DNA from 2 places in the Lysinibacillus sp. fkY74-1 genome. Region 1 is predicted to be linked to the other one. Evidence: riboswitches for the same ligand, from Rfam matches in the RefSeq annotation. Region 1 holds a riboswitch; the other holds the start of a gene.
What was found. Region 1 has a riboswitch for preQ1 ahead of ACE1MS_RS02145 (QueT transporter family protein). Riboswitches for the same ligand answer to the same signal wherever they lie in the genome.
Positions count from the first base shown of each region.

Region 1 (14,654 bases):
CAAATACGAATTTACTTTACATGATGGCGCTATAATCAAAATTGAAAGTGAACGGAACGTTTTTACCACAGAAGCCGTTAAGATCAATGATGCTAACATGGTAGTTTTTGATGATATTGACATGGCGATTAATTTGCAACACGTTAAAGAGGTAGAGATGGATGGACTTTTATATGCAGTTGAAAAATAAAAAATAAGCCGTCCACAATTCAAATCTGTGGAGGGCTTATTTTTACTCTATAATTGTTGCAGTAATCGTAGGGAATCCTACATCATCTTTCCCTTTGTATACACTTAAACCGTTACTTTAGACCCTTCTTGAATTTTTGCTAATGCATAATTTTCAACCGCGTACATGCCGAATCCATCTTTCTCTGTAGTCGTAACAGTGAAAGTTCCTCCAACACCTTCAGATGAAATGCCCGTTACCTTAATTGATAATGGGCTTTTTTTATTTCCACAAATTAATACTTGTCAAAATGCGAACATCAGTTCTAAAATAACACAAACGAATGTTCTTGTTTGAGAGGTGTGGAATGATGAAAGAACAACTTATAAAAGCAATGCAGCGAAATCAATTTTTGAACATGATGTATATGGCTAAAGACGGCACAGTGTCACAAAGGCGTATCAAGATAATTAAAATTGTTGGCGGTTCCTTTCAGGCGTATTGTTTTACAAGGCAAGCCAAGCGCACATTTATGATTGATAGTGTATTGGCAGTTGTTCCAGTCATTCACAAGGAGCGTTCCGTTGTATGCTGAAACCTGAACAACGGCGACTATTTCATAAATTCTTAATTCTAGAAATGGCAGTCCAATCATTGCAACGTGATTTCCCTGTAATTGAAAATTTGTACTAAATACCGTCATTGGCTCGATATCACAGCGCATCGTCTAACTAGTTCACTTTTACTTTCACCCTACGCAATTTCAACCTTCGAAACTTTCTTTTTACGTAAGTTGTTAGCAAAAAAAATTGCTGTTCCTTCTTCTGGTGTTAGCTCTAATTCCTGATAAATTGAATTCATGAGAAATACAATGAATATTTTAGCCGCTTTATTATTTTACACATTATTTACACATAGTTATTTACAAACCCGCATGAATACTGATATGATTGCACTTGCTCTACGTGGTTCGTAACCATCCCACGAAAAAAAACTAAGGAGAAATGAATATGAAAATAAAGTTTTTAGCAGCAAGTGGTATTATTGCAGCTCTATACATTGCTGTGACGATGCTTGTTGCACCATTTGGTTTTACAGAGGTGCAGTTCCGTGTATCTGAAATTTTTAACCATTTAGTGGCCTTTAATCCACGCTTTGCCGTTGGTATCATAATTGGAGTATTTATTGCTAATATCTTTTCACCACTTGGTATCTACGACTTAGTATTTGGTGTTGGACATTCTATGATTACATTGGGTTTGTTCATTTTGATTTGTAAATTTGTTAAAAATATTTGGGCACGCTTAATCATCAATACATTCTTATTTACTTGTACAATGTTTATAATTGCCTTTGAATTGAATTTAGCCTTAGAGCTACCATTCTTTTGGACTTGGCTAACGGTGGCAGCAGGTGAATTCGTTGTTTTAGCGGTGGGTGCACCTATTATGTATATACTCAATAAACGCCTTCACTTTAAAGAGATGATTGAATAGACGAGTCTTACAAGATTCGTCTTTTTTTCTTGACAATATTCTGAAAACATTCTACAATTCTTTCTAATAAATGCGAAGAAGAAGAGTAGTAGCAAACATCGTTACTTAAAGAGAGCTGGTGGTCGGTGTAAACCAGTAGTACGTACTTGTGAATGGACTTCAGAGCAGCCTTACTCCAATGTAAGGCCGATTGGCTCCCCGTTATCGGAGTTAGAAAGCGCACATCAATTGCGAATAAAGGTGGCACCACGGTTACTCGTCCTTTTTACAGAGGATTGGAGTGGCTTTTTTTTATGAAAAAATGAGCGTAGAGGAGTCGAGAAAAGATGAGTACAGTAGCAGAGAATAAAGGATATTTCGGAGAATTTGGTGGAAGCTTCGTTCCAGAGGAGCTTCAGCATGTATTAACTATTTTGGATGAAAATTTCCAAAAATTCAAAGATGATGCAGACTTTAATACAGAATTGAATTATTATTTCAATGAATATGTCGGTCGCAAATCCCCTCTTTATTTTGCAGAAAATTTAACAAAGCAATTGGCTGGCGCAAAAATATATTTAAAGCGTGAGGATCTTAACCATACGGGCTCACATAAAATCAATAATGTATTGGGTCAAATTTTATTAGCAAAACGTATGGGAGCAAATCGCGTTATTGCTGAAACCGGTGCAGGACAACACGGTGTGGCAACCGCTACTGCCTGTGCCATGTTCGGGATGGATTGTACTATTTATATGGGGTTAGAGGATACTAAACGTCAGGCATTAAATGTATTTCGAATGGAGCTTCTTGGAGCAAAGGTAGTAGCTGTTGATAAGGGGCAAGGACGTTTAAAGGATGCCGTTGATGAAGCATTCGCTGATTTGGTGGCAAACTACGAAACGACATTTTATTTATTAGGCTCTGCTGTTGGGCCGCACCCATTCCCCTCAATGGTTAAACATTTCCAATCAGTTATTAGCCGCGAAAGCCGCGAGCAAATTTTGGAGAAAGAAGGAAAACTACCAACCGCTGTCCTAGCCTGTGTTGGCGGTGGAAGTAATGCTATAGGGGCATTCGCAGAGTTTATTGCTGATAAAAATGTTCGTCTTATCGGAATAGAGCCAGATCAAGCTGCTACACTTAACGAAGGAACGCCTGGAGAACTGCACGGCTTCAAATGCTTAGTGCTACAGGACGCAGAGGGAAACCCTCTACCAACATACTCGATTGCCGCAGGGTTAGATTACCCAGGTGCGGGACCTGAGCACAGTCACTTAAAAACAATTGGTCGTGCAGAGTATGTTACCGTGACAAATGAAGAAGTCCTAGAGGCATTTCAGGTGCTATCGAAGGTAGAAGGTATTATTCCTGCACTCGAAAGCTCTCATGCAGTTGCCCATGCACTAAAACTAGCGCCTACTCTTACAACTGATGACATTATTATTATTAATATCTCAGGTCGTGGCGATAAGGACGTTGAGCAAGTTTTTCATATGTTAAATAAATAATTTAAACCTGAAAGAGCGATTTCCTAAACCGGAAATCGCTCTTCAACTTTCACTAATGATGTAATGTCTGCTGATCTTGAAACACAAGTATAAACGAATCTATTCCAATAAGAATATATATCCCCCATTTATTTCATAAAAAAAACGGATGAAGTCTATCACATCATCCGTTCAATCGCTATTATGAAATCGCTCTTTTATGCAGTTTAATTTTTAGCTTTTCTAACATATCTACCGTCATTTTTGACAAATCGTACTCTGCTTTAAAGCCCCACTCTTTTTGTGCCGCTTCAATATTTATTGAGTTTGGCCAGCTATCTGCTATTGCCTGACGAACTGGGTCAACCTGATAGTTCATTGTAAAGTTCGGTAAATGTTTTTTTATTTCAGCTGCGATTTGCGATGGTTCAAAACTCATTGCTGTTATATTAAAAGCATTACGGTGAACAAGCTTACTACCATCGGCTTCCATTAAATCGACAATTGCCTGTAAAGCATCTGGCATGTACATCATATCCATATACGTACCTTCTTGAATATAAGATGTATACTTACCTTGTTCAATCGCTTCGTAGAAAATCTCTACCGCATAATCAGTTGTACCACCGCCAGGGGGTGTTACATAAGAAATTAAACCTGGGAAACGGACACCACGTGTATCTACTCCAAAACGGCTGAAGTAATAATCACATAATAATTCGCCAGCCACTTTATTAACACCATACATAGTTGTCGGGCGTTGCAATGTATCCTGAGGTGTGTCTTCCTTCGGTGTAGATGGTCCGAATGCCCCTATTGAGCTTGGTGTGAAGAATTGCATATTTAACTCTCGTGAAACTTCCAAAGCATTCATTAATCCACCCATATTTAAATTCCAAGCCAACAAAGGATTTCTTTCAGCTGTAGCTGATAATAGTGCTGCTAAATGCATCATTGTATCAGCACCAAAGTCCTTTGCTAAATCATGCATTCTTTGTCCATCTGTAACGTCCAATATCTCAAACGGGCCCTCAGTATGGTCAAGCTTTCTAATGTCAGTAGCAAGTATATTGTCCTCTCCATAAATACTACGAAGTTTTTCTACAAGCTCAGAACCAATTTGACCAAGTGCTCCGGTAACCATAATTTTTTTCATTTCTCAAAACCTCCACATGTGAACAATTGTACTTATGGAAAGTACAAAATATATTAACAAACATTGATTTAATAACACTTTCAATGAAATTCATTATAATGTGTTCGTTTTGAAAATACAACAATTATATTAAAAATATTCATAAAAGAAACATACTATCCCTTACTTCTCAGTATATGAACATTTTAAATTATTGTGCTACAAAAATATATCAAATACATTTGTATATTCACAGAGGACATATTTTAAAACTACCATCCAACAAGTTATTAGAGCAAATAAAAAGAATCCCCTTTGCTAACTTTACAAAGGAGATTCAATCGCCCATTAAGATATGAATGACTAAATTATATTGAAAAACGTTTAACGGCTATTTGTAGCACTTTTGATACCTTTCGTAATTCTTTAATATAATTATGGAAATGTTGCTGTGCTGTTAATTGATTGGCTGTTAAAGAAGCAACATGTTTTGTCGATACTGTATTCGTATCAGATAACGATGTCAACATAACCGCATCATCACTAACTTTTTTTGTATGATTGGCAATCTCTTGAACTGTAGAAGATACTTCCATAATATAAGGCTTGATTGTATGTACTTTTTCTAAAATTTGATCAAAACTGGAAGCCGTTTGTCCTGTTACAGTAACGCCTTTCTCGGTTGCCACTAGAACGCCCTCCATCATTTGCACTGCATAGCTTGAATCCAAATGAATGTTTTGTACAATGGATGTAATAGTTTGTGTAGAATGGACGGTTTGCTCCGCAAGCTTACGTACCTCATTCGCTACTACTGCAAATCCCTTGCCATGCTCGCCCGCTCTTGCCGCTTCAATAGATGCATTTAACGCCAATAGATTTGTTTGAGCTGTTATTCTTTCGATGACCTCTATCATTTGATCGATAGATGATGCTCGTTGAACTAAATTAAAAATGGCTGTATTGGATTTCTCGACAGCTTGCTTAATCGTCTGCATTTGCGCCAAATTGGCCTGCACAATTTCAGTACCGCTCTCCGCATCTCTAGCAGTTTTGTGGGCGAAATTTTCCACAATTTGAATTTTCTCTAATATGACCTGTACATCATTTAAAACTTCTTCTAGTGATGATGTATTGGAGGCCAACTTATTAGTAGACGCTGCTGTTGAATCTGAAATAGACTGTACATCTTTAGCTATTTTTAATGTTGTTGTAGAGGATTCCTCTGAGGACTCCTGCAATTTCCCGGTCATTTTCTCCACTTCGTAGGCACTGTCCGTAACTGTATGGAGTAAACGTTTCACTTCTGTGACCATTTGATTGTAAGAAAGCACTACCTCACCTAGCTCATCATGAGCCACATAACTTGCATTGGCAGTGAAATTACCCTGTTCAGCTTGCTTTAATAATGATTTCAATTGTCGTGTAGGTACATTGACTGCCTTTGTTGCTATAAATCCTATAATAATAACTAGCATCACAACTGTTAAACACACCCCACCAAGCAGCCAATAACCAAATTGTACATCTTCTTGATAGGACTGTTGTTGGTCTTTTGCTCGTTGAACAAGATAGTTTTGAGTTTCTTCTAATAATGTATGAATTTCCTGACTTATTGGTAGAAACGTCTGTGAATAAAATTTCTCTTGTTCACTTTGTTTCAATTGCTGGTAGCCCTCAATCTTTTCTCTCTGCTTTCCCAGCAAGGATTTATACTTATTAATTTGATGACTCATTTTTTTATCAATTTCTTGCCCTTTTAAATGGTCTAACGGCTTATCCACGTCTTTTAAAATGGCTGACATTCTTTTATAATCACCATCAGAATCAACGATAAAATCTAATTGACGTTGCGATTCCTCCAGCTCATTTAGCCATCCAATTGGAACAAGCCCCTGTTTGTAACTCTCACTTGCATGCCACGACATTTTTCTCAAATAATCCACACTAAATACACCTAGCAATACATTCGATAATACACAAACAATCATAAGTACAAGTAACTTGTCCTTCACCTTAATGAAACGAAAAAAATGCATGATCTCTGGCTCCTCCTCCAACTCTTACCAATAATGATAGTATGAAGATATAAAGCCAGTGTTATATTTTTGTAAAGATTAGACGAAGAATTAAGAAATTATGCCCACTCACTCATCCCATATAGGTAATTTACCGTACAAATCAACATGTACAAATATCCTTTATTTGCATCATGTAAATAGTTGCAACCTTCCACACATTACCAGCGTTTATAATATTAACTATAGAAAGAAGGTGTTACATTTGTCGCAGCTTAAGAAATTGGATGGAAGTTTAGTTGTGAGCCTCTTTTTCATTGGAGGTTTTAGCTGTCTTTTTGTCCATTCTAGCAGTGTCAATTTCGGACAATATACCAGTTCCTTCATTATGAAGCAATTTATCTTTTATCTCATTGGGTTTATGATCATGTTTGGGATTTCCTTACTTGATATTGAACAATTAAAAAAGATTGGATGGCCGTTTTATGGATTAGCCGTAGCATTCACTGCTGGACTCATAGTAGCACCAGAAAGTATTGCACGGACGATAAACGAGGCTAAATCTTGGTATCAAATACCATTTCTAGGCTCCCTTCAGCCATCTGAGTTCTTAAAATTCGCCTTTTTAATTGTTGTGAGTAAAGTCATTATCTCTCATCAAGAGAAAAATGGACGCCCCTCTTATCTAGCTGATTTATGGCTATTAGTAAAAATCGGACTCATCGTCCTTCCTCCATCGCTCCTTGTTTATAAACAACCCGACACAGGCATGGTTATGTTATACATGGCAATGATTCTACCCATGATACTTTTTTCGGGTATTCATAGAAAGTTACTGATTGTGTTTACGGCCATTCCTCTAGTTCTTATCAGTACAGTTGTAGTACTTTATGTCAGATTTAATGATTTTTTCACGGAAAAAATTTTAGGTGCCCTATCAGGACATCAAGTATCTCGTATTTATGGTTGGCTGCAGCCTTATGATTACATAGATTCTTCGTTTCAAGTACGCCAGGGCTTTTTAGCCATTGGATCGGGTGAATTTATCGGAAAAGGCTATCTGAATAACAATGTTTATGTACCAGAAAAACATACTGATTTTATTTTTTCTACTATTGCTGAGGAATTAGGGTTTGCTGGCGGTGCATTCGTCATTGCTTTACTGTTTTTTGTCATCTACAGGATTGTGCTTATTACAGTTGAAGCAAAAGACCCTTTTATGACATTAATGGGCGCAGGAATATCAAGCTTATTAGCCTTCCAAATTACTCAAAATATTGGCATGACCCTTGGACTTTTACCAGTCACGGGAGTTACTTTGCCTTTTTTAAGCTACGGGGGCAGCTCACTTTTGTCAAATTTCATGCTAATGGGAATTGTCATGATTATTCATAAATCCTATAAGGGGTATATGTTTAAAAGAGAAGACTAAGAGATGCAAGTAGAGAAGGATTTTCTCTACTTGCTAGATAAAAAGGGATTATTCTGATTGATTGTTCGTTTAAAAAGAAGTAATTAAAAGAATATCCCTCGCCAGGACACTTTTGATAGATAATTATCAAAAAAATTTTATAAACTACAGTTCACCTTTTTCCAGTATTATTTTACATAAATTGATTGTTATTTTATTGATTGAACCTTTTTCTGATTTCATAAAAAGGTTCTAAAAGCTCTTATTTAGAGTCCTTTAGAACCAATAGTATTTATTAAAGCTTCTTTAAACTCTCAACGACCACATCAAGTATGCGCTGAAGATCTGCTTGCACAATATTTAGTGGTGGTGATAGTGTCAGAACATTATTAAAGCCGGCTACTGTTGCCCCATTTTTCCCAATAATCACCCCTTGTTCTTTGCATGCAGCAATAACAGCATTTACCTTCTCCACTGGTAAAGGTTCTTTCGAGACTTTATCTACTACTAACTCAATCCCAATTAATAAACCTCTGCCCCGCACATCTCCTACATTCGGATGATCCTGTAAATTTTCTTGCAATGTTTGTAATGTGGCCTTCCCCATCTCCTTGGAGCGGTCGAACAATTCTTCTTGCTCTAGAATTTCAATATTTTTTAATGCAACTGCACATGCCACTGGAGAGCCCCCAAATGTATTGACATGGCGGAAATAGCCATAGGCATCTGTGCCAGTGAAAGCCTCATAAATCTCACGCTTTACGGCAGTTGCTGATAATGGTAAGTATGCACTCGTAATCCCTTTAGCCATTGTAATAATATCTGGTTTCACACCATAATTCATAAATCCAAATGGCTTACCTGTTCGACCAAAGCCACAAATAACTTCATCCACTATCATTAAAGCACCATGCTTTTTACATACTTCCTCTATGCCTATTAAATAGTTTTCAGGAGGCATAATGACGCCGCCACCTGTAATAATTGGCTCTAAAATCATGGCTGCAATCGTATCACTCAGTTCCCATGTCATCGTTTTATCGACAGCCCTTACGCTGGCTAAATCTAATGGCGCAATAGCATCATCTTCATGTTCACGGTATTGATCAGGCGGTGCAACATGGATAAAGCCAGGAGACAGAGGCTCGTATTTATATTTCCGTTCCGCTTGCCCTGTTGCTGCTAATGCCCCAAAGGAATTTCCATGGTAGGCGCGGTAGCGAGAGACAGTCTTATAGCGGGAGCTTTGCCCTTTTTGCTGGTGATATTGTCGTGCTATTTTAAAAGCTGTTTCATTCGCTTCTGATCCACTATTAGAGAAGAAAATAACGTACTCCCCACCAAGCAAGTCATTTAGTTTTTCAGCTAGCTGTACGGCTGGTAAATGTCCCTGCGATAATGGTGCATAGGCATTCTTCATCATTTGCTCATGTGCGGCATCTGCCAGTTCCTTACGTCCATAGCCCACATTTACACACCATAGCCCAGCCATGGCATCAATATATTCGATGCCATCTGTATCTATTATTCTTGCACCATCTGATTTTTCCACTACATAGGTTGCTTGTGGATTGTAGGGTTTCATTGAATGCCATACATATTGCTCATCCTTTGTTAAAACATCACTTTTAAGATTGATCTGTGTCATTGCCGAACACCCTCTCATTTATTTTTTCAGTAGATTAGCTTTTTGCATCGTTATTACTTGGGAAGGCAAAGGAGCTTGTTGCATCTTCCATTTCATCTGGCCAACGCTCCGAGATTGTTTTAGCCTTTGTAAAAAATCTCGCTTGATCCGGACCAAACATATGCCCTTCACCAAACTTAGAGCGCTTCCATCCCCCGAAATTATGGTAGCCGACAGGAATTGGAATCGGTACATTAACCCCTACCATGCCCACTTCAATCTCTTCTTGGAATTTACGAGCTGCTGCACCACTGCTGGTAAACATCGTTACACCATTACCAAGTTCATGGTCATTAATTAATTCAATAGCTTCTTGTAATGTCTCTACACCCACTACTATGCGGGCTGGACCAAATACCTCCTCTTTGAAGATAGTCATATCAGGCGTAATATTATTGAGTAGTGTTGGTCCAACATAAAAACCATTAGATGTTTCGCATACTTTAGGATTTCGTCCGTCAATGACAAGGTTTGCCCCCTCAGTAACAGCCCCATCAATATAGCTGATAATCGTTTCCTTCGATTGTTGGCTAATAACTGGACCAAAATCGACATCATCTTCTGTATAAGGACCTATCTTTAGCTGTGAAATCTTCTGCTTCAATATGTCTGTAAAACGCTGCTCGGTATCTTGACCAACAACAAGCGCTCCAGAAATCGCCATACAGCGCTGTGATGCTGCCCCGTATGCAGCACCTAAAAAGGCGTTCGCAGTTTGCTCCAAGTTGGCATCTGGCATAACAATCATAAAATTCTTACCACCACCAAAAGCAGCCACACGTTTATTATGCTTTGTTCCCGTTTGATAAATATATTCGGCTACTGGCGTAGAGCCTACAAAGGAAATGGCTTGAATCTCTTTGTTTTCTAGAAGCTCATTGACCGCTTCTTTATCGCCATTCACTACTGTCCAAATACCATCAGGGAGTCCCGCCTCTTTCCATAATTGACTTAAAAATAATGCAGAATGAGGAACACGTTCAGATGGCTTTAAAATAACAGCATTCCCTACTGCCACAGCCATACTTGTAATAGCTAAAGGGACCATAACAGGGAAATTAAAAGGCGCAATCGTTGCCACTACACCGAGTGGTGATTTGGCAGAAAAAGCATTAATATTGCCACCTACATTGACGGAATACTCCCCTTTTAGTAATTGTGGGGCACTAATCGCCATATCTACCGATTCAATCCCTCGAATAATTTCGCCCTTCGCATCCTCTTTAGTTTTCCCGCTTTCCTGACAAATCACTTCAATAAGCTCTTCCTGCTTTGTTACTAACAATTGACGGAATCGATGTAAAACCTCAACCCTCTTCCCAATGGACATCTTTTTCCATGCAGGAAAGGCTTCCTTAGCCTGTTGAATGGCCTGCTGTACTTCATCTTTTGAAGCAAGCGGTACTCTCGCTATCGTTTCACCTGTTGTTGGATTATACACATCTGAAAATCTCCCACTAGTACCAGCTACCTCTTCCCCTTTGATAAAATGTGTTAGCGTTTTCATTTTTTGTTGTACTGTCATCATTTAACCTCTCCTTACATGGGATTATTGTTCAAAATCAAATTCGTCTTTGTTAAAAATAGAGCTTGATTCATCGACCTGTTTTATCACCTTATTTCTTTGCGTAAGTAAATAAAAAATCATGACCACGGCAACGACAACACATGTAAATAGAATTTGTGAGCGCATAGACTCAATAAAGAACATGGCCATTAATAAGGCAGTTGTAGCTACTATGGTGAAATACGTTAGATAAGGAAATAGCCACATCTTCACCTTCAGTAGCTCAGGATTTTCGCGTTCAATCTTTCTACGCATTTTCAATTGTGAAAAGGCGATGATTAAATAAAGAATCAAAGTAATAGCACTACAAGAGCTTAGCAAAAACATAAATACTTTATCAGGTGAAACATAATTCATAATAACGGCAATATAAGAGAAAAATGTTGCGGCTAAAATTGCATTCACTGGTGCACCATTTTTATTTAATTTTAAAAAAGCTTTCGGTGCCTCCCCCTTCTCTGCTAAAGAAAATACCATTCGTGATGTTGCATAAAGTGCAGAATTTAAACACGATAGCACAGCTGTTAAAACAACAAAATTCATAATTTGTGCAGCGGCAGGAATACCAATATAATCTAGCACTGCTACATAAGGGCTTGTTAAAATATCAGAGGAGTGCCAAGGCAATAACGTCACAACAACTGTTATTGAGCCTACATAGAAAATTAAAATGCGCCAAGTAATCGAATTCGTAGCTTTTGTGACAGCTGCTAACGGTTCATCTGACTCACCAGCAGCGATAGCCACAATCTCTGTCCCCATAAAAGAAAAAATAACAATGACAACACCCATTAATACAGCGCCAAAGCCGTTTGGTAAAAATCCACCCTGCTCAACTAGATTCGTCAGACCAACAGCGTTAAAGTTTGGTGCTATACCAAAAATAATAAATGCGCCTAGACCTAAAAAAACTACTATACTTGCAACCTTAATAAGAGAGAACCAATATTCAAATTCGCCAAAGGCTTTTACAGAAAGAACATTTGTTAAAGTAAGTGCTACTGTTAAAAGTAAACTTAAGAGCCATAAAGGAATTCCGTCATACCAATATTGAATAATCGCCGCTGCTGCCGTTGCCTCTAATGCGATAGCAATGACCCAGAAAAACCAATACAGCCAACCAATCATAAAGCCTGCCCATGGACCAATTGCTTCATGTGCATAGTGTGCAAACGACCCACTTGTTGGATTGACAGCCGCCATCTCACCTAGCATACGCATCACTAAGATGACAATAATTCCTGCAAATATATACGACAAAATTGCTCCTGGACCCGCCAAGTTAATGACTGAGCCACTGCCCATAAATAAGCCAGCCCCAATTACACCCGCTATCGCGATCATCGTCATATGCCGTTTCTTTAATCCTCTTTGTAAATGCGTTTGTTGCTCCATATCTGACACCTCTTTTATTAGATTGGATTATCGCTTACAAAAATCTTACATGTTTCATATCGTTGAAGTAATAGACAAACTGTAAATTTCTATACAATTGTTTTAAACATAATGTAAAATAGACTAAATATTCTTAAAATATTACTTTATTTAGTTTTCTAGCTATTTAATAACAGTAAACAGCAATAATAGATAAAAAAGTCATAAAAGATGTTTCCAAAGGAGGAGCTATATTGAGCCAATTCCAACTTAAAGTACTTCATGTTTTAGACAATAAATACTTTCAGAATGCAGAGGTAGTTGCAGGTCATGAGGGGTTATTAAGAATCGTAAAGTGGGCACATGTTCTTGAAATAGTCCATGTAGATAATTTTTTAGTTGGAGAAGAGTTGGTGTTAACGACGGGGATCAGTCTTCAACATGGCATTGAAGATTTTATGACGTTTATTGAATCCTTAATTGAAAAAAATTGTGCTGCCCTTTGTATTGAGTATGGCTCTTCTATTCAAGCAGTTCCAGAAGCAATACTTGCTATTGCAAATCGTCATCAGTTCCCGATTATTGTTTTTCATGAAGCGGTTCCTTTTGTTCGCATTACACAGGATTTACATAGTCAAATTATAAATCAGCAGTATTTAATGGTTTCGACACTAGAATCCTACTCACAAACTTTAAATAAAAATACGGTGTTAGGACAAAATACGGAAGACATCTTACAAAATATGTATATCGAATTAAAAACACAAATTATGTTTTCTATTAAGGGACGGGAACCCGTCTTATATCCTAATATGACTAAAAGTAAACGTCAGCAATTATTAGCATTGAATAAATATGCTCAGCAATTTAAACATGAGCCCATCTATATTTTTGATCAGCATTATGCAGATTTAACCTTATTCCGTGAAGATGGTCTATTTTCAGAGTTTGAATTATTAATTTTAGACCGTACAGCAACAGCATTAGCACAATTATTAATGCGAGAGTTCTATATTGAGGAGAAAAAGAATATTGAGGACGCCTCAATTTTAGCTGATTGGATCGACCAAAAGCTATCCAAGGAAGAAATCTATAAATTTATCGTTTCCCACTATACCAACTTTTCACAATCTAGTGGCGTTGTCTTTATTTTGGCCACTCCTAGTACAGTCATGAAAGCGCAGGAGGATATTGTCTATAGTAAACTTTATTACCGTAATCTCTTTGAACAGCATGGCTTTATCCCGTTTTTATTCGAAAGAAAAAGCTATGTCATTTTTATTTTACTTCATGCCAAAGATTGTCGAGCGATTCGTGAAATACTAAATAGCATCTTCACCTCGCTTCCTAAAACTGAATTTTATAAAAAACAGCAAACTCAAGAGTTTCAAATAGCAGTTGGTAAAGTTGTTGCAGATGTACAAGATATCTTCAAAAGCTATCAAACTGCTTTAGAAACATTATATATTTGCCGCAAGGTGCAAGCTTCATCATTCTTTTACGACGATTTGCATTTGTATCATTTAATCTATAAATTACAAATGCAGGTGAATTTAAAGGAAGTTATAAATGACTATTTACAGCCAGTTATTGAGTATGATGAAAAATATAACAGCAAGCTCCTTGAAACATTACAAGTCTATTTACAATCAAACGGCTCCAAGCAGCAAACGGCTAACCAATTGTTTATTGTTCGTCAAACACTGTATCACCGCTTAAAAAAGCTTGAAAGTTTACTCGGAGAAAATTTCATGAAGGGTCATAATCGCATCACTCTAGAATTTATGCTCCTTGCAAACTCCTTAATTGATGACAAGAGTTAAAAAATAGGCACGTTCAAGAGGCCTCTCCCCTTCAACGTGCCATCTCATTATCCTTTCACCACAACATCTTGATAAAGTCCTGGTCGACGATCATCGTATACAGGAATTCTTCCACGTACTTCATCAACTATGGAGAAATCCACATCAATTACTGCAACTTCCTCGTCTTCAGCACCAACCCAAAGCACTTCACCCCATGGCTGAATAATCATCGATTGCCCATTAAAGTTTTCTACTTTTCTCGAAATACGGTTAACTGCTATAACAAAGCATTGGTTTTCAATCGCTCGCGCTTGCAGCAATGTTTTCCAATGATCAATTCTAGGTGTCGGCCATTGAGCTGGTACAAACAGCACCTTCGCTCCTTGGAGGGCATGTGCACGTAACCACTCAGGGAAACGAATATCATAGCAAATGACACCAGCCGCTTCAATTGGTCCTAGCGCAAATCGATTCATATCATCTCCAGCCTCTAAATAAAGATGCTCGTCCATTAAACGAAAAA
Region 1 covers NZ_CP170173.1:439,008-453,661, reverse strand. Annotated here, with positions in the region: gene ACE1MS_RS02155 (hypothetical protein) at 1-190, shown strand, start outside; gene ACE1MS_RS02150 (transcriptional regulator) at 540-764, shown strand; PreQ1 riboswitch class I at 1,129-1,173, shown strand; gene ACE1MS_RS02145 (QueT transporter family protein) at 1,180-1,665, shown strand; T-box leader at 1,732-1,932, shown strand; gene trpB (tryptophan synthase subunit beta) at 1,992-3,155, shown strand; gene ACE1MS_RS02135 (L-threonine 3-dehydrogenase) at 3,337-4,290, opposite strand; gene ACE1MS_RS02130 (HAMP domain-containing methyl-accepting chemotaxis protein) at 4,638-6,308, opposite strand; gene ACE1MS_RS02125 (FtsW/RodA/SpoVE family cell cycle protein) at 6,553-7,719, shown strand; gene ACE1MS_RS02120 (aminotransferase) at 7,994-9,346, opposite strand; gene ACE1MS_RS02115 (CoA-acylating methylmalonate-semialdehyde dehydrogenase) at 9,381-10,910, opposite strand; gene ACE1MS_RS02110 (amino acid permease) at 10,935-12,347, opposite strand; gene ACE1MS_RS02105 (PucR family transcriptional regulator) at 12,581-14,149, shown strand; gene ACE1MS_RS02100 (carbon-nitrogen family hydrolase) at 14,197-14,654, opposite strand, start outside.

Region 2 (15,713 bases), 2.1 Mb from region 1:
CACCTCCACCATTAGTGTGGGTGAAAGATGTTTTTTTATCCCCTTAAAGTACATGAAGTGATGATAGGTAATATTTAGAGAAACTTTTACTCGTTTGTTTTAGTAGGTAAGCCAAAATGATAAGGTTGCTAATATGGATAAATTTAATGCATGAAATATTGAAACAAAAGACAGAATTTAATCTAAATGTATAGATTAAATCTGCCTTTTTGTTTTAACAGCAACAATCTTAGTAAAGCGCCATACTCTTTCTCTAGACAGTCACTTAACTTTTTTATAGGGATGTAAGAGCTATTGAATTAGCTGATTACCAGATGGAAACTCGATCTTTCGGAGCTACATACATGCCATCTCCAGGCTTAATTCCATAGGTGTCATAGAATTCCTGGAAGTTTACAATCGTGCGGTTTACCCGAACTTTATTGGATGAATGTACATCATTTTTGCTCAAAATTGCTGCAAATTCTTTTGTTGTTGTGGATTTCCACATTTTTGCATTACTTTCGAAATATGCTTTAAAATCTGGTTTACTCATTTGAGAGACAACCTGCAGTGAAGCCGCCATTCCACCTAAATCAGCGCCATTCTCGCTTAATGTAAGCTGACCGTCATTCAAAACACCAGGAATAATCTCAATGGCATTATAAAACTCAATCAGCTTTTGGTTTTTCTCTTCGAATTTCTTAAAGTCTTCTTCTGTCCACCAGTTATTTGCATTTCCATTTTCGTCGTATGCAGATCCATTGTTATCAAATGCATGGCTGATTTCATGACCAATAATCATGCCAATGGCACCATAATTTTCTTCAGGTTTAGCGTTAATATCATAAAAAGGCGCTTGAAGAATACCAGCAGGGAACGTAATTTCGTTATTAAGAGGATTGTAAAAAGCATTAACGGTATAGACACTCGTTACCCATGCCGTTCTATCTACTGGTTTTCCTAGCTTAGCTTTTGTGTTATCAATGTATGCTTTGGTTACTGTGAAGGTATTAGAAAATAGCGAACCACCTTCGTCATATGTCTTGATAGTTACTTTATCTAATGTCGTATCCCACTTATCTGGGTAACCGATTTTAACAATCATTGTATCCAGCTTTTTAATTGCTTTAGCTTTTGTTGTTTCTGACATCCAATCAAGGGATTTGATTCTTTCCTCATACGTAGCAATTAATTTATCTACCATTTGTTCAACATCTTTTTTAGCTTTTGGTGAAAAATGTTCTTCGGCGAACAGTTGCTCCAAGTATCCGCTCATTGTGCTAGTTGTCTTAGCTATTGCGATTTCCTTATCTGTTTTTACGCCTGAAACTCCATATAACGTTGCAGAAAACTCATTAGCAGCATCTCCGAATTCATCTGACAACAGACCGCCAGTTGCCATAAGGAGCTGCAATTTAGAGTAAGCTTTCAGCACATTAAGGTTCTTTTCATTCAAGAGCTCCGCGCCTTTTTGCGCCAGCTTCACATCAAATACGATGACTTTATCAACACTGTCAACTTTCATCGAATTTAAAACTTGTTTCATATCTACTGTTTTGAACATGCTGTTAAATTGCTCGATTGTATAAGGGTTATAGTATTTCTTAACGTCGCCTTGTTCATGAGGGTCAAGTGATACGGAAGCTAAGCTTTTTTCCATTTCATAAATTTTCTCTGCTAGAGCAATTGCCGTAGATTCTTTTTCGCCCGATAGTACTAATAGTCTGGTCATATACTGAATATAGGCTTTTTTCGCGTTAGAGTCTTCAGTTACAAAACTGTTCTTATCCAAACCAGTAGCTAACCCAGTGTAATACAAAGCATTTTCACTGCTATTCTTTGCATCGTTCATAATGGCAAAGCTGAATAGTGAGCTTATACCTAATTCTTTCTCCAAATGAAGATCTGCTTGCACAAGTTCAGCAAGAGTTTTAGCTTCATCAATTGCTTTTACATATGTTTGAATGGGCTCAATTCCTTGTTTATTTCTATTGTTTGTATCCAATGCTGTCGAATAGAAATCGGCAATTTTCTGCTCTTTTGATCCTTTTGCAAATTGTTTGCCAGAGAGCTCATCTATTATCTTTTCGATTTTATCAGTATTCTGTTTTTGAAGCTCAGAAAATCCGCCGCCCATGATTTCTCCGACTGGAATAGTCGATTTATTTAACCATTCCTTATTGATGGCTTCATAAAAATCATCGTTTAAATGGGAACCTTTAAGTGTCCATATTCTGGCAATCAGGTTTTGGAATTCATCGATAGTAATTTCTTCATTTGCTCCTAATGTACCGTCAGGGTTGCCTGTCAGTATGCCTGCTTTAGTCAGTTTATCGATATCTTTCTTAGCCCATGTAGGTACATCAGTATACTCAACTCCAAATGTGCCACTGCGAAGATCATTTCCAACAGGCTTTGGCAATTCGCCGAATGCTCTGCTCAACATAACTAAAGCTTCAACTTTCTTCGCTGGCTCATTTTCTCGTAAATCTTTGTTTTTAGAGCCTTGTATAATTGCCTCCTTATTTAGTCCTGGTTGATAGGTATCTGCAGCTATCAACAAGGTTTTAACAATTTCTCCTCTTGTCGCAGGTGGTGACTTTTCATCAGCATACACCGCTACACTTACGGACAGGACCATTATGACGGTCATGAGTAAGGATAAAAACTTCTTTTTCATGTTCGTGCTCCTTCACAGTAAATTTGTATAAATTAAGGTAATTGGGTAGATTTTAGAATTTCTACCATTTGTCCATTGTAGTTGATTTATTTCAGTTTGAAAATATGTTAGGAGCTTTTTCATTTTAAGGGAGCATTATCTAGCTAATTTTGCGCTAATAGAGCTGAGAAAGGTCACTTCTAACCGACTATAATAGTATTACTTTAGAGTGGATTATAGGATTTAAGTAATACTACACTCAGGTTTTATTTTTTACGAATAGTAATGAAACTATGCCCAGCTAAGATTTTATGAGCTGCTAAAATATAGCCTAGAATGACAGTGTAATTTCAGAAGAAGCAATTCTGGGATTTTGTATGAAAAAATCTATTTGACGTTTCGTACTATTTTTCGTATTATATGGAGGAAAAGAATGCCCGAACTTGATCGGGAGAGGTTCATAGCTGATACCCTCTATAAAAAACTATGGAAACATGACAATTTGCCATGTCCATATCGGACGTGGCTTTTTTATGTTTAGACGTATGTTTTAATAGATGAATTGGTAAAGCCTCTCTTGAAAGTGTTGGGAAACATTTTACAAGGAGGTTTTTTTATGTCTGGTCGAAGTCATGAAGAAGGACTAAAGGATTTAACATTATTAGGTAATCAAGGAACGAACTATTCATTTGAATATGCACCTGAGGTATTGGAGGCAGTAGATAATCTTCATTCCAATCGCGATTATTTCGTTAAGTTTAATTGTCCAGAGTTCACTAGTTTATGCCCGCTTACCAATCAACCTGATTTTGCAACGATGTACATCTCGTATATTCCAGACAAAAAAATTGTAGAGAGTAAATCACTAAAGTTGTATTTATTCAGTTTTAGAAATCACGGTGATTTCCATGAAGATTGCGTTAACATCATTATGAATGACTTAATTACATTGCTTGACCCTCGATATATCGAGGTTTGGGGGAAGTTTACGCCACGTGGGGGGATTTCAATCGATCCGTGGTGTAACTATGGGAAGCCAGAGACTAAATATGAAGAAATCGCAAATTACCGTTTAATGAACCATGACCTTTATCCAGAAAAAATTGATAATCGATAACGAGAAATTAGTTAGTCCAATCAAAAAAGAGGTTTTTAGCTACCCTCTTAAAAAAACTAAGGAGAAAGCAGCACCTTTTCTTAGCGTGCTGTTTTTTCCATCAAAGGGAGTTTTTATAGATGAAGCAGGAGAAAGCAATTGTTGTATTTAGTGGAGGTCAGGATAGTACAACTTGTCTGTTTTGGGCAAAAGAACGTTTTGCAGAGATTGAGGCCGTGACTTTTAATTATGGACAAAGACATCGCCTTGAAATTGAATGTGCGGAACAGATAGCAGAGGAGCTTGGTATTAAGCATCACATACTTGATATGACCCTCTTAAATCAGCTTGCTCCGAATGCATTGACACGACAAGACATTAAAGTGGAAGACGGTCAAAATGGTGAGCTTCCATCGACATTTGTACCTGGACGAAACCTTCTTTTTCTTTCATTCGCTGGTGTTTTAGCAAGTCAAATAGGAGCCAAGCATATTGTAACTGGTGTATGTGAAACGGATTTCAGTGGATATCCGGATTGCCGAGATGTTTTTATTAAGTCCTTGAATGTAACGTTAAATTTATCGATGGATAATTCCTTTGTGATTGATACACCGTTAATGTGGCTCAATAAAGCGCAGACATGGGAGCTTGCCGATCAGTTTGGGGCTCTAGAATTTGTTCGGGAAAGAACATTGACTTGCTATAACGGAGTAATCGCAGATGGTTGTGGGGAATGCCCCGCATGTAAACTGCGAAAAAAAGGGCTTGATGAGTATCTAAGCTATAGGAAGGAGTTTTAAGCATGTCAGATTTTAAAATCGTCGATAAGCTCCAAAAAATAGGGGTAGATATCCAAAGTAATCAATTGAACTATCATGCTAAGCGTGTGCTTGTAAGCAAAGAATTTACCTTCGATGCTGCTCATCATTTACATCATTATGAGGGCAAATGTAAAAACCTACATGGCCATACTTATCGTGTTGTATTGGGACTTAGTGGATATACAGATGAACGCGGCTTGATGATTGATTTTGGTGATATCAAAAGAATATGGAAACAAAAAATTGAGATTCATCTGGATCACCGTTATTTAAACGAAACGCTTCCACCTATGAATACCACAGCAGAAAATATAGTTGTTTGGATTTACGATACCATGGTAGTGGCCTTGCGTGATGAGCAAAGAAATAATGGTGCGCGTGTAGAATTTATCAGACTATATGAAACTCCAACAAGCTATGCAGAAGCGAGACGGGAGTGGATGGAAGTTGAGTAAGATACCTGTTGTCGAGATCTTTGGACCGACAATTCAAGGCGAGGGAATGGTAGTGGGCCAAAAGACCATGTTTGTAAGAACGGCTGGCTGTGATTATTCTTGTTCGTGGTGTGATTCGTCGTTTACGTGGGACGGTAGCGGAAAGCATCTTATTGTTCAAATGACAGCGGAAGAGATTTGGGCAGAGTTGAAGCGTCTTGGGGGTAATGGCTTTTCATATGTTACGATTTCAGGCGGCAATCCTGCACTTTATGCTAATTTAGAGGCGCTTATTGCCATTTTAAAAGAAAACAACATAAAGGTTGCGGTGGAAACACAAGGAAGTAGGTGGCAGAACTGGATGTACGACATTGATGAATTGACCATTTCTCCCAAGGCGCCTAGTTCAGGTATGACAACAGAGTATTCAGTGTTGGTGGATATTTTTGGAAAACTTAGATTGCAAAATAGTCATCACCATATTTCTCTAAAAATAGTCGTTTTTACTCAAGAGGATTACGATTTTGCTAAACAAATTCACCATCAATTTCCAACTATCCCCTTTTATCTTCAAGTCGGCAATGATGATCTCACAACGAATGACAATTCGCGATTAATGAAAAATTTACTAGATAAATATCATGCACTGATTGATAGCGTGTTGAAAGATGAGGAATTAAAGGATGTTAAAGTATTGCCACAGTTGCACACTCTTGTATGGGGAAATAAAAGAGGTGTATAGTGTGCCATTACGAAATGTCTATAAATGTATTAGAGGAGTACCAGAATGAGAATTTTATTTTATTTATTATCGATTATCATCGCTAATGTGGTAACAGCAGCATTTGCGCCATTACAGTTTGGGATGTTTATTGTTCCAATGGGGACGCTTTTAATAGGGGCGACCTTTATTTTCAGGGACCTTGTGCAAAATAAATATGGTAGAACAAAGACATATTTCTTTATCGTTACAGCTTTAATTTTATCAGCAGTAGTGTCATTCATACTCGGGGATACACTTTTAATTGTGGTAGCATCGGCTGTCTCATTTGTTGTGGCTGAAACAGCTGATACAGAAATCTATAGTCGACTGAAATTACCAATGGCTTGGCGAGTGCTTTACAGTGGAATCGTGGGAGGGTTTTTGGATTCTGCAATCTTTGTAGTCATTGGATTGAGTCCACTTGGAGCTAATATATTGCCTTGGGAAGCAGTACCTGCCGCTATTGTAGGACAAATTATAGTGAAGACGATTATACAAATGTTCGGAGCCCTAATTCTTGGTCAAGTGGGATCATTAAAAGAAAAACGTCTTATTTCAGGTTAATTCTTTGTAGAAGAGGCTACTCGTTTTCTGTGGGAAAAGTGAGTAGCCTGCAAAGAATAATCGTTATAACACATTGACATTTTCCATTTTAATACCAAATCGAAATCTAGTATGCTACAATCTTGTTTAAAGACAGGAGGTTTAGGATTTGAATAATTATAATAATGGAGATATTATATTTAGTTTATTTTCGATAGTAGGACTGTTGTTTTACATAATTCCGATTATTTTTATAATTTGGTTTGCTATTAGTACGATTAAGCAACTAAAAAGACAAACAAAATTATTAGAAGAAATGAAAGACAGTATAAATTATATCAATGGACATCCGACACGTAGTAAATGATAATGCCCTAAAAACTATAAAAAACGATGAAAAAAAAACAGGTACTCGAATGAGACCTGAATTTTTTAGAACGGTAATCGCTATGAACTTGGGGATGGAATAAAGGGTTTAGGGTTTAGTCACATTAGTGTTCATAGCGATTCCCCCCTTACAAAACATATTATTTACTTATTTTGTAAATTGTATACCTTACTTGATGTAAAAAGAAAAGAATATCATGCCAGTACATATAAGCGCACTTCAATCATGGTTTTTATGCTTACAGCACCTATTGGAAGTTTGTTGAAAAATTGTAGAGGATGATATGGTATACTGTGAATGAACACGCATACTAACAAAAAAACTAGGTACTCCACAAAGAGAGTACCTAGTTTTAATTGTGAAAAAAGGAAGGGCCACTTGGGATGGAGTAACCCTAGTAACAATTTCGGAGGTGTAAGGCTAATTTAGCTTTACACTATTAAGTATATGTTAGATTCGCTATGTTTAAATAGTTAATTGCCTCAGAGTCTTAAAAAGAAAATTCTTAATAATTTCAGTTATAAATTGAAAAAGAGGGATAGAAATGGTAATATGGCAATAACTTTAGGTAAAGGGGAGAAAGCTTATGAAAAAAAGATCTATCCGTTTTTTAAGCATGGGCATTGGATTCTCCACTGCTGTTTTTTTCTAGAATAGTTGAACAAGGGATAAGTCTGCACTTTTTTAGAAAAAAAGAACCTAAAGGAGATTCAACATGAAATCAAAACTAGTGCGTAAAAACCCAATAAAGGCACCAAAGCCTGTAGGGAAATATAGTCATGTCACAATTATTCCAAAAGATGCAACAATGTATGTTTTTTCTGGTCAAATTGGTTTGGACCAAGATGATCAATTACCACAGACATTAGATGAACAAATAACAAATACCTTTTATCATATTGAAACGATTTTAGCTTCAGAGGGAATTGATGCCTCTCACATTGTAAAGGTCAATATTTGGGCTACAGAGGAAATAGATTGGGATTATTTCGACGAGCAATGGCAAGGTATGTTTGGCGATTCCTATCCATCAATGACCATAGCCTATGTATCAGCACTAGGTTTGCCAGAGATTAAAATAGAGCTTGATATTTGGGCTGCTAAATGATTTGTCATTATCGTTTATACCCTTAAAAGTTCATTTTACGAAGACAGTTGGAAGGAAGGGCTATTCTGCCACCGAAAACAGACCATCCACCGTGAAGATTGCTTGCTTAACTTTATTTCATTGTAAAATTTAAAAACGAATATATCCTTTGAATATTGTCGTTTCAGACTGTAGACAAAAGCCGTTGAGAAGTTCATTCTCGATGGCTTTTGTCATTTTTCTTTCTCTTTCATATTCAATATTTGGTATATCATTGCTGTATCCAACATACTCTTCGAGCATAGATGCTCTCTTAAGCTGTCTGCCATGTCCAAGTAGCTAGTTTCTTTAACATGCGTGGAATCGATAAATAAATGGTCTGCATGGAGGAGTCCTTGATGCATAATCTCTTTTAAAATACCATAGAAAATCTGCTCAAATATATCGGTGTCTTAAAAGCGATGGACATAATTTTTACCGAAGGTAGAGAAATGCGGGACTTCTGTATGGAAGCCAAATCCTAAAAACCAACGATACGCCATATTCGTTTCAATTTCTTTGATGGTTTGACGTATGGACCGAATACCAAAAACGTACTGAATAAACGTCATTTTAAAGAGAACAACAGGATCAATACTAGGACGCCCATTAGTTGAATAGAGATGTTCGACTAAAGGATAGATAAATGAAAAATCAATAGCAGCCTCAAGTTTTCGCACTAAATGATCGTTGGGAACTAATGGATCAATCGTTAACATTTCTAATTGTTCTCGTTCATGGGATTGATTTTTCGTCATCATCGTTATCACCTCAAAAATTTACTTTTCAACACCCTATATAGATAAAAGTAAGTACTTTATGTAGAAGTTGATGGGAACGAAGGGCGGCGACTCCTGCAGGAAAAGCGGGAAAGTCGAGATCCTGGACTGAGCGCAGCGAGGGAAGCAGCTCGACCCCGCCCGCGGAAAGCGTCCGCCCGTAGTGGAAATCAACGGCTTTACTTTATTTCATTGTAAAAGAAAAAAGACTGTAGGCAAACTCTCAAATTTTTTGAGTTTGTCTACAGTCTGAGACGACAATATCCTTTGAATATTGTCGTTTTTTTTACGTTCATGGCTACATTTTACCGAAGCATTCTTTTTAATTGCTTCATTTCATAATTTAAATCGTCAATTTGCTTTTGCAGTTTATCAATATCATTATTTTTACCTTGGTTCTCTTGTAACTCATCTTCCAAGGCAAGACCTGCTGCAATGGTCGCTAGTGCATCACCAAGTGTTGTGATGGCTCCCGCAATAACAGCCAGCTTAGCAGCTTGACTCACTGACTCAGCTCCTTCACTATTCCGATAGCCTTTGTTATTTTTCATAAAATCCTCCCTGCAAAAAAGGGTATTATATGTATAGTATGCATGCTGTAAGAGACAGGTGCAGAACCATGGTGACTAGCAGCCAAAAAAGGTCACTTATTTTTCAATAAGTGACCAAAAAAAATGGGGATGTGTATCTTCCTGAAGATATGAGCAAAGATGGAAAGCGAGTAGGGTACATTACCAATATATGACGTTTTGCTTTATGCTGATAGGTATATATCCTTGGCTAAAAATCTTTTCTTTTTCTAAGGGGAGGGACTGTCCAATAGGTCCCCATTCGCCACAGCCACTCCAGTGGTCCGAAGCGGAAATAGTGTAACCATAGCTTACTGAAGATTAATTGTAAAACGTAAATACCTAGACAAATCCATAGTGACTCGAGGAATCGAATTTGCCCAATTAGTTGAAATGTATGACCGATTATTAAAATGAGTGCAGTTTGCCCTAAATAATTTGTTAGGGCCATGCGTCCATACGCCTTTAATGGTGATAATAGTCGTTGGAATAATACACTTTGTAAACATAGGATAATAACCCCCATGTAAAAAGCGGAAACAAATGGGCTAAACTGTAGTCCAATTAACGCAAATTGCTCCATATTAGTAATATGCTCTTCCAGTTGAATTTTGGATAAATGATTGATATTAACATTGGCTGTAGGGACATAGTGCCACTGATAAAGCCAGCTAACTATGCTAACACAGAACATTACAATCGTCACTAGCATGATTTTTTTTCGATGTACAGAGATGTTTTCAAATAGGCGGTATTGTCCAGCAGTTAAACCTAGCAAAATTAGTGGGAAAGGCATGAGGATCTTTATCCCAAAATAAGCTGACAGGGCTAATAGAATGATCCCAACTATTAAATTGATTTCTTTCCGTACTTTATAAAAAGGTAAGGCTAAAAAACCAAAGATGGCATAGACAGTTAATGCTTCTCCTGGTTGAAAATAGAAATGGATAAGCCCCATTAATAATAATATTAAAAGTCTGCGACTAAATAATACATAGGCTCTATCATTTCTAGCCATTGCACGCGAAAGAAAAAGATAAAATCCTATGCCAAATAAAAAAGAAAAAATAATAAAAAATTTCCCCTCTATAAAAAGCGTGAGAAATCGACTATAGGCCATATCACTAGCTATTTGTGGTGGTGCAATCCACATCAATGCAGGGATATTCACTAAAATAATGCCAAGTAAGGCAAACCCTCTTAAATAATCTAAAGTATCAATACGTTTGTTGTTGTCGGTTGGTTGCAACGTCATCTCCTCCTTACAACCAAGTATAAGGTCGTTTCCTAAAAATTAGTAACGAAGAATGTTACGTGAATCTTACAAAATCGTCATATTTGGAATTAGCTTTCTATAGGGTATGTCGCTAATATAGCATGAGCATGTTGACGCAAAAGCTGAATTAATTCAGGTGGTTCTTTGACAATCGCATCCGGACCTAGGCGATAAAAAAAGGAGCTAATAAAGTGAATCTCTCCTTGGTCAATCATTGTATTGATATAGCCAGTTCCATCACTATGACCAACCACCACCTTCTCGAAATTTGGCTCACTTCTGCATTGTCGTACACCTTCTCTTGTTAATTCGACATACAAGCGTATTGGCTGCTGAGGTTCATGGGGACTCTCTAGCCATTGCTGTAAATGAACAGATGTCTCATAGCCTTTATCGCTTTTATTCATTGAATGAATGCGATCAACTCGAAATAGAAGGATTTTCTCTGTTTGTAAATGAATAGCAGGCATATACCACAAGCCATCATGCGCATACACGCCAATAGGATGGACATGCTTAGTGGTGATGCCTGATTTTGATTCATATTGAATGTCTAATTGTAAATGGTTAATAACCGCTTCTAATACGTCTGATAATAGAGGTGTAGAAATAGCGCGTTTAGGATTCCAAAAGGCAATATAGGATTGCAGACTATCTACCTTTTTTTGCGCCTCTTTCTGTAACGATTCATATAGTTTTTGTGAAACAGACTTCATTTCCGTATTAAATGGTAAGTCACGATAATATTGCAGAGATTGGAACGCAAAGAAAATAGCAACCGCTTCTTCCTCTGTAAATAAAATAGGGGGAAGAATGGCACTTGAAAGCACTGTATATCCACCATTTCTTCCTTGCTCTGCGTAAATTGGCAGCCCCATATCACTTAAATCTAACAGGTAACGATGCACTGTTCTTACAGAAATGTTGAAGGCATCGGCAATTTCCTGGGCTGTAAATTGCTTTTTAGCGCTGACAAATAACAAAATATCAATTAATCGTTTAGCCTTGGACATATTCTTTCACCTTTTTTAATTAATCATGTCAATAGTTGTCATGTTTTATGTTTAGTATATACATTGTACGAAAGATTTTCAAAAGAAGAGGAGCTGACATGATGTCACGAGAAATAGTGGTATTTATCGGAATAAGTTTAGATGGGTTTATAGCTAAAGAAAATGATGACTTACAATGGCTGGAAGAAACAGAGGGGGAAGGGGATAATGGCTATGCGGATATGTATCAAACCATCGATACGATTATTATGGGGAAACGAACATATGATTATGTCAAAGAGCATCTCGATACATTCCCTTATCCTGATAAGAAATGTTATGTGTTCACCCAATCTCAAACAGGGAAAGATGAGCATGTGGAATTTGTCCAAGGGGATGTGGTGGCGTTCACTAAGAAATTAAAACAACAATCAGGCGCAAAAATTTGGATGGTCGGTGGAGCTCATATATTGGATGCTTTTTTACAGGAGCAGTTGGTTGATGAATGGATTATCACCATTACCCCGCATTTATTAGGGGCAGGTATTCCATTATTTAAACAACCGCGTCCATTTGAAGATTTAAAGCTACTCGAGACAAAGCGATACGGTCAAATGGTCCAAATGCATTATCAGGTGAGAAAAGAAGAGTAAGGTAGTACGGATTAAAAGGAAAGGATAGATGAAGAAAATCTATCCTTTTTTTCATGGAATAATAAGTTGCTTATTATGAAAAAGAACTTGCTTGACTCTGTATCTGTTATGTTAACAAGACCAGCCTCAATCGGTTCATCTTGTTTTTAATTGCATAAAAATATTCACTAATATAACTAATAATGGGTGCATGATAAATGCTATGGCTATTTGAGCATAAGAAGCGCCAAAATATTCAGCATCGGTATCGAAAAGAAAGATGTTCAGCATCGTAAATAGCGTTAATACAGCTATTAGAGTGTAGCGAATGGCATTTTGAGAGCCAATAATTGAGCCATACACAAATAACAGTGTGGAACTAAATAGGAGTACATGTAGAATCATGGCTTCATCAATTGCATATGAAACGGGTATATCAGAAGTAATCAATAACCGATAAGCGAAGGCCCCTAGTAAAACAAACGTGCCAAATAAAAGTAATAGATTAGAAATTAAATTTTCTCTCATTGTCTCACCTTTTATTAAAATTTAGGTGTTAGTTTGGTTGCAAATCCTTTTTAAAAGACCTGCACAGCAAACAGTACAATCCGTTTTGAATTGGCAACAATATTAATTACTTAACAAAAACAACATATTCGTACCATTGGTTTAGAAAAACAAGCAAAGAGTATTTAATCCTTTTGCTTATGTTTGATTGCTAAATGTAATGAGAAACTTATCCCAATGGTCATTATTATAGAAAAAATAATCGTGAACATTTCTTTATAATAGATGGATGTAATAGCCATGATAATTGAACTGATGATAAGGGCTACACGTAATAATATAGCCGTTTTTTCACTTGGATTAAAAAAATCTTGAAGAATAGCAAATAAATAACCCAATCCGAAAAATAGAATGTACTCATAAACCAACACAGGCTCAACAGAATCTGGAATTCCTAAATATAGGGCTTGAATTATGAGAATAAATAACGCTATATATTTTAAATATTTATAGGAGTTTTTTGACAAATGATCACCCTTTTTTATAATAGATTAACATTTTTAAACAAGTGTTGGTTATAAAAGCTATTATTTTAAAAATTTAGTATATTCAGTAAGGAATGTTCTTTCCATTTGGATAAAAGGAGACAATTTGAAGTGAATGATAAGAGATATTACAGATTAAACTTAGCGTTCATTTGTGTTGTTTCATACCTGAGATTCATAATCAGAAGGATTATTATAGGTTTGTACATTGTTTTGGATATTGGGTGGGTTCATGTATGGTCCTCCTATTTTATTGTATAATAAAGGGACATTTCTACAAGGATACAGAGGGGGATACTACAATGTCATTGGAACTTCCGCGAAAAATACATATTATTGGCTCTGTTGGTAGTGGGAAAACAACATTAGCACGTTCATTATCCAAAATGCTCCAGCTTTCTTTTCATGAATTAGACAATGTAGTTTGGATTCGTAACCAATCGGGGGATATTAGAAGGACGGAGCAAGAGAGACAGGAATATCTACAATGTATTATCCAAACAGACGGGTGGATTATTGAAGGAATCCATCAGGAGGAATGGGTGGCACAAAGCTTTCAGCAAGCGGATTGTATTATCTTTCTAGATACGCCTTATAAAATTCGTACTGCTCGGATTATAAAGAGGTTCGTCAAACAAAAAATAGGAATCGAAAAAGCCCATTATCAGCCAACTTTTTCGATTTTTTTTAAAATGTTTCGATGGAATAAACGTTTTGAAGAGGTGGGGAAGCCACAATTTTTTACAAAAAGGGAAGATCTATTAGATAAAGTATTATTAGTTCAGCACCAAAAGGATGTAGACAATTATTTTCGTCAGTTTTAATCAATAAAAAGCGTATCCCGATGAGTGGATACGCTTCATTTTTAGGCATTTTTCTTTGTGCGTGTTGTACGCTTTCTTGTAGTAGGCTTTTTCGTTTTATCTAAGGATGCCTGTAGCGCAGTCATTAAATCTGTGACATTATCGGGAACTGGTCGTTGTTGATCGTTCGTAGCTACCGTATTGGTTGCTTTTTTCTCTTCGATTAAGTCCAGCAATGCATTCCGATAATCGTCTGTATATTTCTCTGGATTAAATGTGGTCGTTAATTGGTCGACCAGCATCAGAGCTGTCTCTAACTCCTTTGGTACAACGTCCTGCTCACTTGGAATATTCGGGACATCCCCGACACTCCTCACCTCATCAGGATAATGAATGGTCTCCATCACGAGTGCATTTTGATACACTCGCACAACAGCAAGCTGTTCTTTTGAACGAATAATGATTTTAGCAATGCCAATTTTGCCAGATTGCTCTAATGTTTTACGCAATAATGAATAGGCTTTAGCACCAGTAGAATCAGGGGATAGGAAATAGGTGCGTTCAAAATAAATCGGATCGATTTCCGTCAATTGTACAAAATCAATAATTTCTACGGCTTTATCTTCATTTTCTTTCCGTAAGTTTTCTAAATCCGCTTGATCCAGTACGACAAATTTATTTTTTGTATATTCATAAGCTTTTACAATGTCCTCATCTTTTACTTCTTGATTGCACCCCTCGCAAACCTTTTTATAGCTAATCGGTGTATGGCATTCCTTATGGAGCTGTCGCAGTTTAATATCTTTATTTTCCGTAGCGGCATGAAGCTTTACTGGGATATTGACAAGTCCAAAGGAAATGCTTCCTTTCCATACTGTATGCATACAAATGTCACCTCTTTTTCTTACTATGATATTTTTTGCAGTATTTTATGTATCGTAAATCGAAATCATCAAACACTGTAGATAAAAAGCAAGGTAGGTATTGTGACATGAAACCAATGCTTTTAACGGAAGCAAATGAAATTCCAATAGGGGATGACTGGCTTTATGAAACGAAATATGATGGCTTTCGATGCCTCTTAATATGGGATGAGCAACCGATACTTATTAGTAGGAACGGGCGTAATTTAAATCATTCGTTTCCTGAAATTATAGATTATTGTCACCAAATACATGCTTCAGTGAAAGCATTTTTACCACTCATTTTTGATGGGGAGCTTGTGTATTTAAGCAATCCATATAAAAGTGAATTTTCTGTTGTCCAGCAAAGAGGGAGAATGCAAAATCAAGATGTCATTGCAAAGCATGCTCAAGCCTTCCCCATGAGGCTTCTCGTGTTTGATATGTTAATGATCAAAGGGGAATCGTTTAGCAACCGTTATTTAAAAACTCGTAAAGAGCAATTGGCAAAGCTAGCAGCAAAGGTAAAGCTTCCCAATGTAGATGATCAAGATGGAAAGGCCATACAAATTGTGCAGGCTAAGGAGGAAAGTAATATTTTATGGCAGGCGATTAAGGTCTATAATGGGGAGGGCATGGTTGCCAAGAAGAAAACTAGTAAATGGCTGGATAACACACGTTCAAGCCATTGGTTGAAAATTAAAAACTGGCGTTATGTGACGGTCATTGTGACGCAATATGATCATAGTAATGGCTATTTCCAAGGTTCCATTTATGACGGAGGAAATTTACGAGAGGTTGTTACATTTAAACATGGCATGAAGGAGGAAGAGCATCAAACACTCGTTGCCTTTTTTCAGGCTCAGGGGCAACGTAAGAAAGAATTGTGGGAGTTA
Region 2 covers NZ_CP170173.1:2,520,033-2,535,745, reverse strand. Annotated here, with positions in the region: gene ACE1MS_RS12300 (M13-type metalloendopeptidase) at 308-2,662, opposite strand; PreQ1 riboswitch class I at 3,089-3,135, shown strand; gene queF (preQ(1) synthase) at 3,258-3,758, shown strand; PreQ1 riboswitch class I at 3,781-3,824, shown strand; gene queC (7-cyano-7-deazaguanine synthase QueC) at 3,878-4,537, shown strand; gene queD (6-carboxytetrahydropterin synthase QueD) at 4,540-5,013, shown strand; gene queE (7-carboxy-7-deazaguanine synthase QueE) at 5,006-5,734, shown strand; gene ACE1MS_RS12275 (VUT family protein) at 5,780-6,319, shown strand; gene ACE1MS_RS12270 (hypothetical protein) at 6,468-6,665, shown strand; gene ACE1MS_RS12265 (RidA family protein) at 7,402-7,794, shown strand; partial or broken gene ACE1MS_RS12260 (transposase) at 8,112-8,573, opposite strand; gene ACE1MS_RS12255 (hypothetical protein) at 8,897-9,142, opposite strand; gene ACE1MS_RS12250 (DUF418 domain-containing protein) at 9,372-10,415, opposite strand; gene ACE1MS_RS12245 (helix-turn-helix transcriptional regulator) at 10,505-11,449, opposite strand; gene ACE1MS_RS12240 (dihydrofolate reductase family protein) at 11,551-12,081, shown strand; gene ACE1MS_RS12235 (hypothetical protein) at 12,217-12,588, opposite strand; gene ACE1MS_RS12230 (hypothetical protein) at 12,753-13,094, opposite strand; gene ACE1MS_RS12225 (AAA family ATPase) at 13,415-13,936, shown strand; gene ku (non-homologous end joining protein Ku) at 13,978-14,799, opposite strand; gene ACE1MS_RS12215 (DNA ligase D) at 14,907-15,713, shown strand, end outside.
Region 2: another riboswitch for preQ1. It lies ahead of queF (preQ(1) synthase); the one in region 1 lies ahead of ACE1MS_RS02145 (QueT transporter family protein).